DNA from 3 places in the Pseudarthrobacter sp. 902506025 genome. Region 1 is predicted to be linked to each of the others. Evidence: riboswitches for the same ligand, from Rfam matches in the RefSeq annotation. Region 1 holds a riboswitch; each other region holds the start of a gene.
What was found. Region 1 has a riboswitch for glycine ahead of gcvP (aminomethyl-transferring glycine dehydrogenase). Riboswitches for the same ligand answer to the same signal wherever they lie in the genome.
Positions count from the first base shown of each region.

Region 2: linked by a shared signal. The riboswitch ahead of AB0280_RS21380 (methylenetetrahydrofolate reductase) and the one ahead of gcvP (aminomethyl-transferring glycine dehydrogenase) in region 1 are both predicted to bind glycine.
Region 3: linked by a shared signal. The riboswitch ahead of gcvP (aminomethyl-transferring glycine dehydrogenase) and the one ahead of gcvP (aminomethyl-transferring glycine dehydrogenase) in region 1 are both predicted to bind glycine.

Region 1 covers NZ_JBFBKW010000012.1:118,063-123,621, forward strand. The annotation lists gene gcvT (glycine cleavage system aminomethyltransferase GcvT) at 1-144, opposite strand, end outside; gene gcvP (aminomethyl-transferring glycine dehydrogenase) at 157-3,006, opposite strand; glycine riboswitch at 3,199-3,296, opposite strand; gene AB0280_RS18890 (TetR/AcrR family transcriptional regulator) at 3,388-3,924, opposite strand; gene AB0280_RS18895 (MFS transporter) at 4,008-5,559, shown strand, end outside.
Region 2 covers NZ_JBFBKW010000020.1:15,620-21,178, reverse strand. The annotation lists gene cycA (D-serine/D-alanine/glycine transporter) at 1-422, shown strand, start outside; gene purU (formyltetrahydrofolate deformylase) at 497-1,363, shown strand; glycine riboswitch at 1,458-1,557, shown strand; gene AB0280_RS21380 (methylenetetrahydrofolate reductase) at 1,710-2,546, shown strand; gene AB0280_RS21375 (hypothetical protein) at 2,672-3,475, shown strand; gene AB0280_RS21370 (LamB/YcsF family protein) at 3,459-4,208, shown strand; gene AB0280_RS21365 (HNH endonuclease signature motif containing protein) at 4,267-5,559, opposite strand, start outside.
Region 3 covers NZ_JBFBKW010000020.1:21,705-27,263, reverse strand. The annotation lists gene gcvH (glycine cleavage system protein GcvH) at 1-156, opposite strand, end outside; gene gcvT (glycine cleavage system aminomethyltransferase GcvT) at 204-1,316, opposite strand; gene gcvP (aminomethyl-transferring glycine dehydrogenase) at 1,326-4,178, opposite strand; glycine riboswitch at 4,331-4,430, opposite strand; glycine riboswitch at 4,744-4,841, shown strand; gene cycA (D-serine/D-alanine/glycine transporter) at 4,996-5,559, shown strand, end outside.

The sequences.
Region 1 (5,559 bases):
GAACAGGCCGGCGGTGTTGCGGACGGCGTGGTGTTCAGCCAGTTCGGAGCTGTACTTCAATGGCATCTGCCAGCCGCCGAAGTCGGTGAAGGAGGCGCCAAGCTTTTTATGTTCGTCGTAAAGGGCGGTGTATTTCTCGGTCACGGTGCCGGTCCTTTAGTTTTCGAACTCTTCGAGCGGCGGGCAGGAGCAGATGAGGTTCCGGTCTCCACCGGCGCCGTCGATCCGGCCCACCGGCGGGAAGTACTTGTCCTGCTTGAGGTGGTGGACGGGGAAGACGGCCTGCTCGCGGCTGTACTGGCGGGTCCATTCGGAGTTCACGACGGCGGACGCGGTGTGGGGTGCGTTGCGCAGCGGGGAGTCCGCTACGGCAAAGTCGCCGTTGGCCACCTGGTCGATTTCCTTGCGGATGGTGATCATGGCTTCGATAAAGCGGTCGATCTCGGCCAGGTCCTCGGACTCGGTGGGCTCCACCATCAGGGTGCCTGCCACCGGGAAGGCCAGGGTGGGGGCGTGGAAGCCGAAGTCGATGAGGCGCTTGGCCACATCCTCGGCCGTGACACCGGTCTTGGCGGTGAGGTCGCGCAGGTCCAGGATGCATTCGTGCGCCACGAGGCCGCCTTCGCCGGTGTAGAGCACCGGGAAGTACTCGTTCAGCCGGGCTGCGACGTAATTGGCAGCCAGCAGCGCGGACTTGGTGGCCTCGGTGAGCCCTTCCCCGCCCATGAGCTTCACGTACGCCCAGGAGATCGGCAGGACGCCGGCCGAACCGAAGCGGGAAGCCGAGATCGCGACCCCGTGGCCTTCCTCATGCGTTGCCTTGTTGGCGTCGCCGGGCATGAAGGGCGCCAGGTGTGCCTTGGCTGCCACGGGCCCGACGCCGGGTCCGCCGCCGCCGTGGGGGATGCAGAAGGTCTTGTGGAGGTTGAGGTGGGAGACGTCGCCGCCGAACTTGCCGGGCTGGGCCAGTCCCACCAGGGCGTTCAGGTTGGCGCCGTCGATGTAGACCTGGCCGGCCGCCGCGTGCACGGCGTCGCAGACCTCACGGACGTCCCCGTCATAGACGCCGTGGGTGGACGGGTACGTGATCATGATGCAGGACAGGACGTCCTTGTTCGCTTCGATCTTGGCCGTCAGGTCATCGTGGTTGATGGTGCCGTCAGCGGCCGTGGCAACGACGACGACCTTCATGCCGGCCAGGACGGCGGAGGCGGCGTTGGTGCCGTGGGCGGAGGCGGGGATCAGGCAGACGTTGCGCTGCTCTTCCCCGCGGGAGTGGTGGTAGCCGCGGATGGCCAGCAGGCCGGCGAGCTCGCCCTGGGATCCGGCATTGGGCTGGATGGACACCTGGTCGTACCCGGTGATCGCGGTCAGGTCCGCCTCCAGGTCGGCAATCAGTTCACGCCAGCCTTCGGTCTGGGAGTCCGGGGCGAAGGGGTGGATGGAGGCGAATTCCGGCCAGGAGATGGCTTCCATCTCGGCGGTGGCGTTCAGCTTCATGGTGCACGAGCCCAGCGGGATCATGGTGCGGTCCAGCGCCAGGTCCCGGTCCGACAGCTTCCGGATGTAGCGCAGCAGCTGGGTTTCGGACCGGTGCGTGTTGAACACCGGGTGCTGCAGGTAGTCGGAGGAACGTCCGACGGCGGCCTCCAGTCCGAAGCCTTCAGCCGCGGCAACGGAGGCCCCAAAGACATCCGCGACGTCGGCGACGATGGCCGCCGTCGTGGTTTCATCGAGCGAGATGCCCACGGTATCGGCGTCGATGGAACGCAGGTTGATGCCGCGCGCTTCGGCATCCGCGACAAGCGCGGCAGCGCGTCCGGGGACGCGGACGGTAAGGGTGTCGAAGAAGCTCGTGTGCAGCACCTCCACACCGGCAGCTGCCAGCGAGGCCGCCAGCACCCGGGCGTGGCCGTGCGTCGTTTCCGCAATCGCCTTCAGCCCGTCGGGGCCGTGGTAGACGGCGTACATCGAGGAGACGATGGCCAGCAGGGCCTGCGCGGTGCAGATGTTGGACGTGGCCTTTTCACGGCGGATGTGCTGCTCGCGGGTCTGCAGCGCCAGGCGGTACGCGGGCACCCCTGCGTCGTCCTTGGACACACCCACCAGGCGGCCGGGCAGCGACCGCTCCAGGCCCTTGCGGACAGCCATGTAGGCGGCGTGCGGGCCGCCGAAGAACAACGGCACCCCGAAGCGCTGGGTGGAGCCCACGGCGATGTCGGCGCCCTGCTCGCCCGGAGGAGTGATCAGGGTCAGTGCCAGCAGGTCAGCGGCCACGGTGACCAGCGCGCCGCGGTCCTTCGCCGCCGCAATAGTGGCGGACTGGTCCCAGACCCGGCCGGAGGCACCGGGCTGCTGGAGCACGATGCCGTTGATGTCGCCGTCGGGCAGGCCGTTGGACAGGTCGGCGACCTCAACCTCGAAGCCGAGCGCCTCGGCGCGGCCCTTGACGATGGCGATGGTCTGCGGCAGCACGTCGATGTCCAGGACAGTCTTGCCGTCCGCTGCAGGCTTGGTCTTGTTGGAGCGGCGCATCAGCAGCACGGCCTCGGCCACGGCGGTGGCTTCATCGAGCAGGGACGCGTTGGCGATGGGCAGGCCCACCAGGTCCTGGACCATGGTCTGGAAATTCAGGAGTGCCTCGAGCCGGCCCTGGGAAATCTCGGGCTGGTACGGGGTGTAGGCGGTGTACCAGGCCGGGGCCTCGAGGATGTTCCGGCGGATCACGGCAGGGGTGATGGTGTCGTAGTAGCCCTGGCCGATCAGTTGCACGGCCGTCTTGTTCTTGGCGGCGAGCCTGCGCAGCTCCGCAAGGACTTCAACTTCGCTGAGGGCATCCTGCAGGCGGAGGGCTGTTTCCTGGCGGATGACTTTGGGTACGGCGGTGTCCACCAGGGAATCGACCGTGCCGTAACCAACGGCTTTGAGCATGGCGTCGACGTCGTCCTGGCGGCGTGCGCCAATGTGGCGGTCTACGAAGGTGGTGGAGGCTGGGGTAACCGACACGAAGGAACTCCATTTATTCAGGCGGCGAAGGGTACGCCACAGCTATTCGGGTCCCTCCCCGCTCTGTATTGGACCTGAGAGTTTCCGCGTTGCCTGCCTGGGCAGGACCCGCTTGCACCGTCGGTGAGCACAACAGCCGTTTCGCTTCCCCCAAGGGAGGCCGGACAACTGCCTGCTGCTTTCCAGAGGTGCCTCGCCGCGGCGGTACAGGGGCCTGCGAGATTCCTGGGGAGGATTTGCTCCTACGGCGCCTGCCTGTACTTCCGGCAGAACTCTCCCGCCGCAGATCAAAGGCTATTCATTTGTTGATGATGACGGCCGGTGACAGCCCTCACAACTCTCCATTGTCCTACGCCACAAGCCCTCCCGGCAAATGGAAAACTACCTGCGGAGCCGTTCCAAAGCAGCCAGGAGTTCCTCCACATCGGCGGCCGCTCCGCCTTCCGGCGCAGGGCCCACCGAAAGCATGGCATTGAAGTACAACCCGTCACCCATATACAGGACAGCCTTGGCCAGGCCGTGCCCCACATCTGCTGCGATCTCGTCCAGCCACCGCTGCTGGATGGCGGCGAACCGGCGGCGGGTCTCTTCATGTGCCACCTCGGCAAGCCGCGTGGCAGCCACGATGACCCGGTCAAGCGGAGTATCCGCCCAGACGGAGGAGCGGATGAAATACGCGGCAGCACCTTCGCTGGCGGAAGCCATCGCGTCGGCGTCCGCCTTGGCCAGGCCTTCCAGGCGGTCAAGCAGCACGGAGATGAGCGCTTCCTTATTGGGAAAGTGATAGAGGAGGCCACCTTTGGACACCCCGGCCTTCCGGGCTACGGCATCGAGGGTTGCAGCGCGCTCCCCCACGTCGATCAGCAGGGACTCGAAGGCGTCAAGGACCGCATCACGGGCTACAGGCTTTCGGGGCATGCCTTCCATCATGCCCTCCACCGGCAGGGAAGAAGGAATGCCCGCGTTTTCAAACTGTACCGTCCAGACGGTACAGTTATTGCATGACGACTTCCATCAGCCCGGCCCCCACCCAAAGGGACAGCACCGCCGCGCGGCCTCCGTGGCGGGATTGGCTTGCGCTGGGGCTGCTGATGTTTCCCGTGCTGCTGGTGGCAGTGGACAACACTGCCCTGACGTTTGCCCTGCCCGCCATCGCACGTGCCCTGGAACCGACCGGCCTGCAGCTGCTGTGGATCGTGGACTCCTATCCGCTGGTCCTGGCCGGGCTGCTGGTGTCAATGGGAAGCCTCGGCGACCGGATTGGGCGGCGGCGGCTGCTGGTCATCGGCAGCCTGGGCTTCGCCGGACTGTCCGCCGCCACGGCCTTCGCGCCCACCCCGGAGTGGCTGATCGCCGGCCGCGCGGCGCTCGGGTTCTTCGGCGCCATGCTGATGCCGTCCACCCTGTCGCTGATCCGCAATATATTCCCGGAACCCAACCGCCGGCGGCTTGCAGTGGCCATCTGGGCGGCCGGATTCTCCGGCGGCGCCGCCCTGGGCCCCATCCTGGGTGGATGGCTGGTGGAGCACTTCTGGTGGGGCGCCGTTTTCCTGGTGGCCGTGCCGCTCATGCTGCCCCTGCTGGCGCTGGGGCCGGCCTTCATTCCGGAATCAAAGGATCCCGCGCCGGGCAGGGTGGATATCCCAAGCGTCCTGCTCTCCATGCTGGTCATGGTGCCCGTGGTGTACGGCATCAAGTCAGTAGCCACCGAAGGCCCGGGCACGGCCGGGCTGGGCAGCATCGCCTTTGGCGTGGCCATGGGGATCGTGTTCGTGCGCCGCCAGCAACGCCTGGAATACCCGCTGCTGGACATGTCGCTGTTCCGGAACAGGGTGTTCAGCATGGCCATCAGCGCCAACATCCTGGCCCTGTTTTCCTTCAACGGATTTATCCTTTTCCTTGCCCAGCACCTCCAACTCCTGGAGGGGATGACGCCGTCCGCGGCGGGCATTGCCATGCTTCCGGCACTGGCAGCCACAGTGGCGGCAGGCCTGGTGGTAGTCCCGCTGGTCCGGAAGGTCCGCCCGGGGTACGTAGTGGCCGCCGGCCTGTCCTTCAGCGCCGTCGGCTACAGCATGGTGGCCTTCGGAAACCACGACGGCGGGCCTTCCCTGCTGCTGGCAGCACTGCTGGCCCTGGCGCTGGGCGTCGGCACGGCGGAAACCATCTCGAACGACCTCATCCTCGGCTCGGCCCCGCCGGCGAAATCAGGCGCTGCGGCGGCGATTTCCGAGACTGGCTACGAGGTGGGCTCGCTGCTGGGGACTGCAGTGCTGGGCTCCATCCTGACCGCGTCCTACCAGCAGAACCTGCGGTTGCCGGCGGGGCTGGAGGCCATGCTGCCCGGAGCCTCACTGCACAACGCCGGGGAAACGCTGGCCGGCGCGGTGGAGGCGGCCGGCCTGCTGCCCGAATCAGTCGCGGGGGCAGTCCGGGATGCCGCGGCCGCCGCGTTCGATTCCGGCGTGCACATCACGGCCGCAATTGGGCTGGCACTAATGGCGACGGCGGCAGTGCTCGCCGCCGTCGTGCTTAGGAAAGTTCCCAAAGCGG
Region 2 (5,559 bases), on a different contig from region 1:
TGGGCAAAGCCTTTGACATGGTGACCACCGTCTCCGCCGTCTGCTTCGTCTTTGTCTGGTCCATCATCCTGGCCAGCTACATCGCCTTCCGCCGCCGCCGGCCGCACCTGCATGAAGCATCGAAGTTCAAGATGCCAGGTGGTGTTGCCATGGTCTGGGTGGTCTTCGCCTTCTTCGCCTTCGTGATCTGGACCCTCACCACCCAGCCGGACACCCTGGTGGCCCTGCTGGTCACGCCGGTGTGGTTCATCCTGCTGGGCGCCGCATGGTTCGTCCTCCGCCGCCGCCCCGCACACCAGGCCCGTTTCGCTACGTTCCAGGCTGAACTGCAGGCCGACCAGGACTTCACCGACGCCGCAGCCGGCAAGGCTGTCCGTACGGGTGCCGCCGCAGAAGCGGGGGAAGAGCGGGTCAACCGGTGATCGCTGAGGAGCTCCGCGCTTCCGGGCTGCGCGCATCCGAACCTGGGACTTCTGATGCCGGGCAGCCGCAGGCAGTGGCAGATCCGGAAACGGGCCGGGAATTCGTGCTGACGTTCCACTGCCCGGATGCCCTTGGCATTGTCCAGGCGGTGGCGGCATACCTGCTGGAACAGGAATGCTACATCGTGGACATCAAGCAGTTCGGCGACAGGGCGAGCGGGCGGTTCTTCATGCGCATCCACGTCACCTCGCGGGGTGAGCTGGACCTTGGCCGCCTCCGGGCCGGTTTCGGCCAGGTGGCCCAGGAGTGGCAGATGGACTGGCGGCTGGAACGCCACGGACGCAAGCAGCCCATCCTGGTGATGGTCTCCAAGTATGAGCATTGCCTCAACGACCTCCTGTTCCGCGCCCGCAATGGTGAATTGCCCGTGGAGATCGCCGCCGTGGTGTCCAACCATCCGGACCTGGAACCGCTTGCGGCGTGGCACGGTGTTCCGTTCCACCACATCCCCGTGACGCCGGAAACCAAGGCCGATGCCGAGGAGCGGCTGCTGGCCCTGGTGGACGACTACGCCGTGGAGTTGGTGGTGCTGGCCCGCTACATGCAGGTGCTCAGCGACGAGGCCACCACCCGCCTGAGCGGGAAGGCCATCAACATCCACCACTCGTTCCTGCCCAGCTTCAAGGGTGCGAAGCCCTATCACCAGGCCTACGAGCGCGGCGTCAAAACGGTGGGTGCCACCGCCCACTACGTCAACTCGGAGCTGGACGAAGGGCCCATCATCTCGCAGCAGGTCATCGAGGTGGACCACACGTACTCCGCCTCGGACCTGGTCACGGTTGGCCGCGACGCCGAATGCAAGGCGCTCACGAATGCCGTTCGCTGGCACGCTGAAGGGCGGATTGTCCTCTCCGGCAACCGGACGGTCATCCTCCGCTAGTTTGCGGGCCCATCCACGCGGCCGGCGCCCGCACTCCCTCCAAACGGAGGGGCAGGCGCCGGCCGCCGTGGCACCACTACTGAATACAGCCTTTCGAGCTGTGGCGGGAGAGTTCTCCCGGCCATCACCGGGCAGGCGCCGTAGGAGCAAATCCTCCCCAGGAATCTCTCAGGCCCATGTACCGTCACGGCGAGGCGACTCTGGAAAGCAGTGCTGCTCCGGCAGCACTCACCGACGGTGCAAGCAGGCCCTGATGGGTTTGCGGAATCTCTCAGGTCCAATACAGAGCGGGGAGGGACCCGATCCATGCCGTGCCACCTGTGGCCGGCCGAACCTGGAGTTCCTCATGACGATTCGATCCCTCATGGCACCAGCCGCAGCACCGACTCCCGCGGAAGGACAAGCCGGCAAGTACGGTACGGTACTGCCTGTCCGGATGCAGATCATTCCCTCGGAGGGTATTGCCGCCCGCATCCAGGCCGCCGTGCCCCCTGGGGCGCAGCTGACGGTGACGTGCCTGCCCCGCCAGGGTGTGGGACCCACCATCCGGACGGCCATTGAGCTTGCCTACCTTGGCTTCGAGGTTGTTCCGCACCTGGCCGCACGAAGCATCGAAAGCCGTGAGCAACTGGCCGGCGTGGTCCGTAACTGCCACGACGCCGGCATCACCGAAGTGTTCGCCGTCGGCGGTGACGCGGGGGAGCCGGCCGGTCCCTATGACAGCAGCCTTCCGTTGCTGGAGGACCTCGCGGAGGTCTCCGGCGGACGGATCCGGGCCGGCGTGGCGGGCTACCCCGAAGGGCACCCGGGCCACAGCGAACTGCACATGCTTGATGCCCTGCTGGAAAAGCAGCACCTGGCATCGTCAGTGGTGACGCAACTGTGCCTTTCGGCCCCACGGATCCAGTGGTACGCCCAAACCCTGCGCCGGGAAGGGGTGCGCCTGCCTGTCTGGGCCGGAGTGCCCGGCGCCGTTCCGCGGGCGCAGCTCATCCGCGCCGCGCTGAAAATCGGTGTAGGCCCATCCCTCACACTGCTGAACCGCAGGGGCCCCCTTGGCCGGCGCCTGCTTCAAGATGGCCGCTACTCCTCCGAGGCCATCGTCGCGGAACTGCAGCGCGGCGAAGCAGTGGAAGGTATCCACCTTTACACGTTCAACAACCTGGCCGGCCCCGGCAGCTAAAAAGGCCGGCCGCTGGGGTGGGCCGTGACGCGGAGCGGAAAGTTCAGCATGCTTAGTGTTTGTCCACATAGGATGGATAAGCACGGCAGCCTACCCGCTGCAGGTCGATTTGAATGAAGGTGACCATGGCCAGGCGCAGCAATCCCGCAGTACGGATCGCACAGGAAACCGCCCACAACGCGATGTTCGATGCCGACGGCAAACCCAAGCCCGGTGTCCACAACATGCTCCTCAAGGCAGTGCAGATCCAGCGGCCCCTGGTGGTGGCCTACATCCGCCGGCTCCAGAAGAAGCATCCGCGGGCCACAGCCGCCCAGTTGGCGGGCATCGCAGAGCGTGACTACCTGCGCGCAGTGACCGGAGGGGGTGCCCTGGTGGGTGCCACCGCCGTCGTCCCTGGTGTTGGAACCGTGGCGTCGCTGGGACTTTCCGCAGCCGCAACCGTCGGCTTCCTGGAGGCGACGGCCCTCTACGCGACGTCGCTGGCAGAGCTCCACGGCATCCGCCTCACCAATCCCGAGAAAGCCGGCACCATGGTCATGGCCATCATGCTTGGTGAGGAAGGGACCGCCCTGCTCGGAACGCTCAGCGGCCAGGCAGCCGGCGGCGCCAAGCCCGCCGACGTCTGGGGGAACATGCTGTCCAAGTCCTCGATCCCAGGATTCGGGAGTGTCCGGAAGAAGATCCAGCACGCCTTCCTGAAGAACCTGCTCAAACGGCAGGGCACTGCGCTGTTCGGCCGGGCCCTCCCCTTCGGCATAGGGGCGGTTGTCGGCGGAGCCGGTAACCTCGTGATGGGCCGTGCCGTGGCGCAGAACGCCAGGGAGGCGTTCGGACCCATGCCGGACACCATTCCCGGGGAGCTGACCGCAGCTGCCGGGCCGGACAACCTGACCCTGGAAGGCAACACCCTTGGATCTAAACGCTGATGTAGGCCAATCATTCGGCTCCTGGACCGCGGGAGGGGATCCGGCGATGTTCCAGCTGGCCACCAGTGTCAACGTAGCGTGCGGCCTCCACGCAGGCGATCCCGTCACCATGCTGGACAGCTGCCGGGCGGCTTACGAACTTGACGTCACCGTGGGTGCGCACCTTGGGTACCGCGATATGGCCGGTTTTGGCCGGCGCTCGCTGGACATGAGCTTTGATGAGCTATTTGGCGACGTGCTGTACCAGCTGGGCGCGCTCGACGGCGTCGCACATGCCGTGGGTGCCTCGGTGGACTTCGTGAAGCCACACGGTGCGCTGTATGACACCCTGATCCATGATGCTGAGCAGGCCTCCGCACTCGTGGCGGCCGTGAACGCCTACGATCCTGGACTTCCCATCCTGGGCTTCCCGGGGTCGGAGCTGCTGAAGCAGGCCAAGGAGGCCGGCCACCCCGTATTCACCGAGGCCTTCGCCGACCGCGCCTACTACGCCGACGGCACCCTGGTGCCGCTGTCCATGCAAGACGCCATGCTGCACGACGTCGACACCATCGTTGAGCGGGCCGTTCGCCTGGCCACAAAAGGCGAAGTGGTGGCCATCGACGGGTCCATCGTCACCGTCCAGGCGGACTCCCTGCGACTGCAGGGCGGCAGCCCCGGCGCCGTGGAGACGGCGGCAAAAATTCGGGCAGGACTTGAGGCCGCGGGCGTCGAGCTGGAGGCCTTCGCATAGAAAGCGGCGGCGTGCTCCGGACTCAAGGACTACTGAACCTTGGACTGCCGAGGCCCCATCATCCCGACGGTACTAATGGCGTGGCGAGGAGTTCGGCCCAGAGGGGATCGTCAGCCGGCAGGTCGTCGAGGTCCACGTATCTGTCGTCGTCTGGTTCCCACTGCGGAAGGTTTTCGAGGCTGGCCTCCAGGCAAGGGCAGAGGGAAGCGACGTCCCGTTGAAGCCACGGCGGCTGGATTCCCGGCGGCCAGTGGGTTGGTTCAGGGTCGGATCGTTCTGCGTTGTAGTGGCGCCCAGTGGGTGAGGTCCAGCCGGGTGGTTGATTCCTGGTGGCCGGGTCTGGTGTCCATTGGCTGTGGTGTTTGAGCCGGTGGTGTTTGGGGCAGAGTTGGGCCAAGTTACTGGTTCCAGTGGTGCCGCCGTGTTGCCACGCTTGTAGGTGGTCGGTTTCGTTGTCGGGGGTGCGGTTGGTGCAGCCGGGGAAGGTGCATTTGGTATCGCGCATCCTGATCCAGCGTTTGATGGTTTCGGTGAGCCGGTAGTTTTTGCGGCCGATTTCCAGTGGTGCGCCGTCGCGGGGGTCGATGAGGACCCTGTAGAACGATTCCGCCCCGTCGGCGACAAGTTTGCGGGCCATGGACGCCGGGATCGGGCCGAAGCCATCCAGTGCGGCGGGTTCATCGGTGGCTCCGAGGAGGGCGAGCACCGGCACGGTGACCAGGACGTCGGCCCGCGGCGCAGGGACCTTCCCGATCCCGGTGACACCCTGCGTGCCCTGAACGCCGGGGCCGGGACCGTCTTCCTCGGCGTGGACGGCGGTGTTCCGCGCTCCGTGGTTCACACCAGCCCCCAGCAGCAGCGATGCGGCGATGTCGGGGCGCAGCTGGGTGAGGGTGCGCTCTTCGGTGGGGCCTTGGAGTCCGCGGGCGGTGGCGGTGGTCCGGTTCCAGATGGCACAGGCGGTGTCGCCGGGCAGGTAGAGGGAGACCCAGGCCATACCGTCCCGGTCGGGGGTGTATTCCATCCGCCGGTCAGCGGCACTTTTGGCGTGGCGCTTCTCGATCGATTCCGGGTGGTGGCGTTCCCGCCACCCACGCACCTTCGCCCGGAACCGGGACGGGACGAGCTCGCCGGGGGCGGCGCCGCGGGCGCGCTGGGGTGCAGCCGGGTCGAAGAAATGCGCCACCAGCTTCAGCGCGCCCTCCGGGGTGAGGCCTTCGGTCTCGTCCGCAACGATGCGGGCGTGCTGCCAGGACATGTCGCCGGCGGCCAGCGCCTGGAAAACCATCGGCAGGGAACAGATCCGCCGTGACTGCTCCACCAACGCCCCGGCAGCCGCGGAGCTGATGGT
Region 3 (5,559 bases), on a different contig from region 1:
CACCGTGGCGCCAACCTCGGGCAGGTCCACGTAGACGATGTCGCCCAGTGCCTCGGCGGCAACGGCGGACACGCCCACCACGGACGGGCCGGAGCCGTCGGCGGCGATCCATTCGTGTTCGGCGGAGTACTTCAGTTCAGCGGCAACTTTAGCCATGGTGTGTTTCCTTAAGTTTGGGGTTCAAAAATGCGGGAGCGCCGGTGCTATTTCTGACGCTTGTAAAAGGGCAGTGCGACGACTTCGAAGGGCTCGGCCTTGCCGCGCAGGTCCACGTCCAGTGCGGTGCCCAGCTCAGCGTGCTCGACGTCGACGTAGGCCAGTGCCACGGGGTAGCCAAGGGTGGGGCTCGGCTGGCCCGAGGTCACCTCGCCCACCACGTTTCCGTCTTTCAGGACGGGGTAGCCGCCACGGCCGGCACGGCGGCCGTGCCCTTTCAGGCCAACGAGTTTGCGCTTGGGGCCGGCTTCCTTGGCTGCCTCGAGTGCGGCCCGTCCCACGAAGTCGCCTTCCTTGGACTTGAGGGCAACTACGGGGCCAAGGCCGGCGTCGAACGGCGAACGCTCCAGCGAGAGCTCGTTGCCGTACAGCGGCATGCCCGCTTCAAGGCGAAGCGAATCGCGGGATGCGAGGCCGCAGGGGACAATGCCGAACTCTTCTCCGGCCTGGGCCACGGACTCCCACAGGGAAGCGGCGCCTTCGTTCGGGAGGAAGAGTTCAAAGCCGTCTTCACCGGTGTAGCCGGTGCGGGCCAGGATGACATCGTGGCCGGCCACGGTGACTTCGTTGAACGCGTAGTACTTCAGGTCGGTGACCAAGGCGTGCTGGGACTCGTCCGTGAGCTTGAGCAGGATGGCCTCGGCCTTGGGTCCCTGGACTGCGACGAGCGAGGTTGCCGCCGAAGCGTCCTCCACCGTCACGTCGAAGGCGGCAGCGCGTTCGGCGAGTGCGGCCGCCACGGTGGGGGCGTTGCCGGCGTTGGGAACCACCAGGTACTTCTCATCGCCGAAACGGTACGTGATGAGGTCGTCGATGATGCCGCCGTCTTCATTGCAGATCAGCGAGTACTTGGCCTTGCCGTCCGCGATGGCGGACAGTTTGCCCACCAGGGCGTAGTCCAGGAAGGCGCCGGCCTGCGGTCCGGTGACCCACACTTCGCCCATGTGGGAGAGGTCGAACAGGCCGGCAGCGTTGCGGACGGCGTGGTGCTCGGCCAGTTCGGAGCTGTATTTGAGCGGCATCTGCCAGCCACCAAAGTCGGTGAAGGAGGCGCCAAGCTTCTTGTGCTCTTCGTAAAAAGCCGTGTAGTTCTCAGTCATGGGGGATCCTTAGTTTTCGAACTCGGACAGCGGCGGGCAGGAGCAGATCAGGTTCCGGTCTCCACCGGCGCCGTCGATCCGGCCCACCGGCGGGAAGTACTTGTCCTGCTTGAGGTGGTGGACGGGGAAGACGGCCTGCTCGCGGCTGTACTGGCGGGTCCATTCGGAGTTCGCGACGGCGGACGCTGTGTGGGGTGCGCGGCGCAGGGGTGAGTCCGCCACGGCGAAGTCGCCGTTGGCCACCTGGTCGATTTCCTTGCGGATGGTGATCATGGCTTCGATGAAGCGGTCGATCTCGGCCAGGTCCTCGGACTCGGTGGGCTCCACCATCAGGGTGCCTGCCACCGGGAAGGCCAGGGTGGGGGCGTGGAAGCCGAAGTCGATGAGGCGCTTGGCCACATCCTCCGCGGTAACGCCCGTCTTCGCAGTCAGGTCGCGCAGGTCCAGGATGCATTCGTGCGCCACGAGCCCGCCTTCACCGGTGTACAGCACCGGGAAGTACTCGTTCAGGCGCACGGCAACATAGTTCGCTGCGAGCAGGGCTGCCTTGGTGGCCTCGGTCAGGCCCTCGCCGCCCATGAGCTTCACGTACGCCCAGGAGATCGGCAGGACACCGGCGGAACCGAAGTTCGAGGCACTGATGGCCACGCCGTGGCCTTCCTCATGCGCTGCCTTGTTGGCGTCGCCGGGCATGAACGGCGCCAGATGGGCCTTGGCCGCAACAGGTCCGACGCCGGGTCCGCCGCCGCCGTGCGGGATGCAGAAGGTCTTGTGCAGGTTCAGGTGGGAGACGTCGCCGCCGAACTTGCCGGGCTGGGCCAGGCCCACCAGGGCGTTCAGGTTGGCACCGTCAACGTAGACCTGGCCGCCGGCAGCATGGACAGCCTCGCAGATCTCGGTCACGTCCGCGTCGTAGACGCCGTGGGTGGACGGGTAGGTGATCATGATCGCCGAGAGGACGTCCTTGTTCGCCTCGATCTTCGCGTACAGGTCCTCGTGGTCGATCGTGCCGTCCGCGGCGGTGGCCACGACGACGACCTTCATGCCGGCCAGGACGGCAGAGGCGGCGTTGGTGCCGTGGGCGGAAGCGGGGATCAGGCAGACGTTGCGCTGGGTATCGCCGTTGGCGCGGTGGTAGCCGCGGATGGCCAGCAGGCCGGCGAGCTCGCCCTGGGATCCGGCGTTCGGCTGGAGGGACACCTGGTCGTAGCCGGTGATTTCCGCCAGGTCGGCTTCCAGGCCACTGATCAGCTCACGCCAGCCTTCGGTCTGGGAGTCCGGGGCGAACGGGTGGATGGAGGCGAACTCCGGCCAGGAAATGGCTTCCATCTCGGCGGTGGCGTTCAGCTTCATGGTGCACGAGCCCAGCGGGATCATGGTGCGGTCCAGCGCCAGGTCCCGGTCCGACAGCCTGCGGATGTAGCGCAGCAACTGGGTTTCGGACCGGTGGGTGTTGAACACCGGGTGCTGCATGTACTCGGAGGTGCGGAGCACCTCTGCGGGCAGGTCGAAGCCCTCAGCGTCCACTACCGGGCCGGCTCCAAAGGCGACGGCGATCGCGGAGAGGATTTCCGGCGTCGTGGTTTCATCCACGGACACGCCGATGGTGTCGGCGTCGATGTGGCGCAGGTTGATGCCGCGTGCTTCGGCAGCGGTGATGACCTTGGCGGCCTTGCCCGGGACGGAGACCGTGACCGTATCGAAGAACGCCTCGGCGGCCAGTTCCCGGCCTGCGATCTTGAGCGTGGTGGCGAGGGCGCGGGCGTTGTTGTGGACGCGCTCGGCGATGGCCTTCAGTCCGTCGGGGCCGTGGTAGACGGCGTAGAAGGAGGAGACGATGGCCAGCAGGGCCTGCGCGGTGCAGATGTTGGATGTCGCCTTTTCGCGGCGGATGTGCTGCTCGCGGGTCTGCAGCGCCAAGCGGTACGCCGGGAGGCCGGCGTCATCCTTGGATACGCCCACCAGGCGGCCCGGCATGGAACGCTCCAGGCCCTTGCGCACCGCCATGTAGGCGGCGTGCGGGCCGCCGAAGAACAACGGCACCCCGAAGCGCTGGGTGGAGCCGACGGCGATGTCGGCGCCCTGCTCGCCCGGAGGAGTGATCAGGGTCAGTGCAAGCAGGTCAGCGGCCACGGTGACCAATGCGCCGCGCTCCTTCGCCGCCGCAATAGTGGCGGACTGGTCCCAGACCCGCCCGGAGGCACCGGGCTGCTGGAGCACGATGCCGTTGATGTCGCCGTCGGGCAGGCCGTTGGACAGGTCGGTGACCTCAACTTCGAAGCCCAGCGCCTCGGCGCGGCCCTTGACGATGGCGATGGTCTGCGGCAGCACGTCGGCGTCCAGGACGGTCTTGCCGTCGCGGGCGTCCTTGTTCTTGTTGGCGCGGCGCATCATCAGCACGGCCTCGGCCACGGCGGTGGCTTCATCCAGCAACGAGGCGTTGGCGATGGGCAGGCCCACCAGGTCCTGGACCATGGTCTGGAAATTCAGGAGTGCCTCGAGCCGGCCCTGGGAAATCTCGGGCTGGTACGGGGTGTACGCGGTGTACCAGGCCGGGGCCTCCAGGACATTCCGGCGGATGACGGCGGGCGTGATGGTGTCGTAGTAGCCCTGGCCGATCATTTGCACGGCGGTCTTGTTCTTGGCGGCGAGCCTGCGCAGCTCCGCTAGGACCTCAACCTCGCTTAGCGCGTCCTTGAGCGCAAGGGGCTTGGACTGGCGGATTGAGTTGGGAACGGCGATGTCCACCAGTCCATCAACGCTGTCGTAGCCAACGGCCTTGAGCATGGTGTCCACGTCAGCCTGGCGGCGTGCACCGATATGCCGGTCTGCAAAGGCAGACGGAAGGGATTGAATCGTCATGAGGAACTCCAGGTTCGGCCGGCCACGGGTGGCACGGCATGGATCGGGTCCCTCCCCGCTCTGTATTGGACCTGAGAGATTCCGCAAACCCATCAGGGCCTGCTTGCACCGTCGGTGAGTGCTGCCGGAGCAGCACTGCTTTCCAGAGTCGCCTCGCCGTGACGGTACATGGGCCTGAGAGATTCCTGGGGAGGATTTGCTCCTACGGCGCCTGCCCGGTGATGGCCGGGAGAACTCTCCCGCCACAGCTCGAAAGGCTTATTGAAATGTGGGTGATTCGGCTCACAGGTTACAGGCAAAGCGAAGCGGGGGGCAAATCGGTCCGTCATGACTTGGGGCTCAAGAGCGTTAGGTGGATGGCGTAACGCCGGGCTTGACTTTTGTTCGTGACGGACGCCACACTGAACCCCGTGATCCGGCCGGACAGCGGAACTGGCCCAAAGACGCTGGGCGCTCTGTTCGCCGGCCGGGATCACCGGAGGCCCCACTCTCCATTCTGCGCATTACCGCGCCTGGGATGGATGCCCCCCGACAACTGAACACTGATTTACCAAGCAAACGCTTTTGACCTGCGGCGGGAGAGCCCTGCCGGTACGTTCAGCAGGCGCCGTAGGAGCAAACCCTCCCCAGGAAACTCTCAGGCCCACGTACCGCCGCGGTGAGGCAACTCTGGAAAGCAGCCGGGCCCTGTCCTGGCTCACCGACGGTGCAAGCACGCCCATTTCGGCGTGTGGAAACTCTCAGGTCCCAGACAGAGCGGGGAGGAAATCCAATCTTTGCGACACCCCGGGTGCCGCTCGAACGATGGAGTTCCTCAATGACGACCCATTCCCCGACGTCCCCCGGCGGCGGAGCCCCGCACCTGGAGCGGCAGCTCAGCAACCGCCACATCCAACTGATCGCCATCGGCGGTGCAATCGGCACCGGCCTGTTCATGGGCTCCGGCAAGACCATCTCGGCGGCCGGCCCATCAGTGATCTTCGTGTACATGATCATCGGCTTCATGCTGTTCTTCGTCATGCGTGCCATGGGTGAACTGCTGCTCAGCAACCTCAACTACAAGTCCTTCAGCGACTTTGCCGCCGACCTGCTGGGTCCGTGGGCCGGCTTCTTTACGGGCTGGACCTACTGGTTCTGCTGGGTCATCACCGGCATCGCCGATGTCATCGCCATCGCCGGCTACTCCCGTGAACTGTGGCCCGGGGTGCCCCTGTGGATTCCCGGCCTGGCCACCGTGGCCATCCTGCTCCTGCTGAACCTCACCACGGTGAAGGCGTTCGGCGAGACGGAGTTCTGGTTCGCACTCATCAAGATCATTGCCATCGCCGCGCTGATCATCGTTGGCCTGTTCATGATCTTCACCGGTTTCCAGTCCGACGCA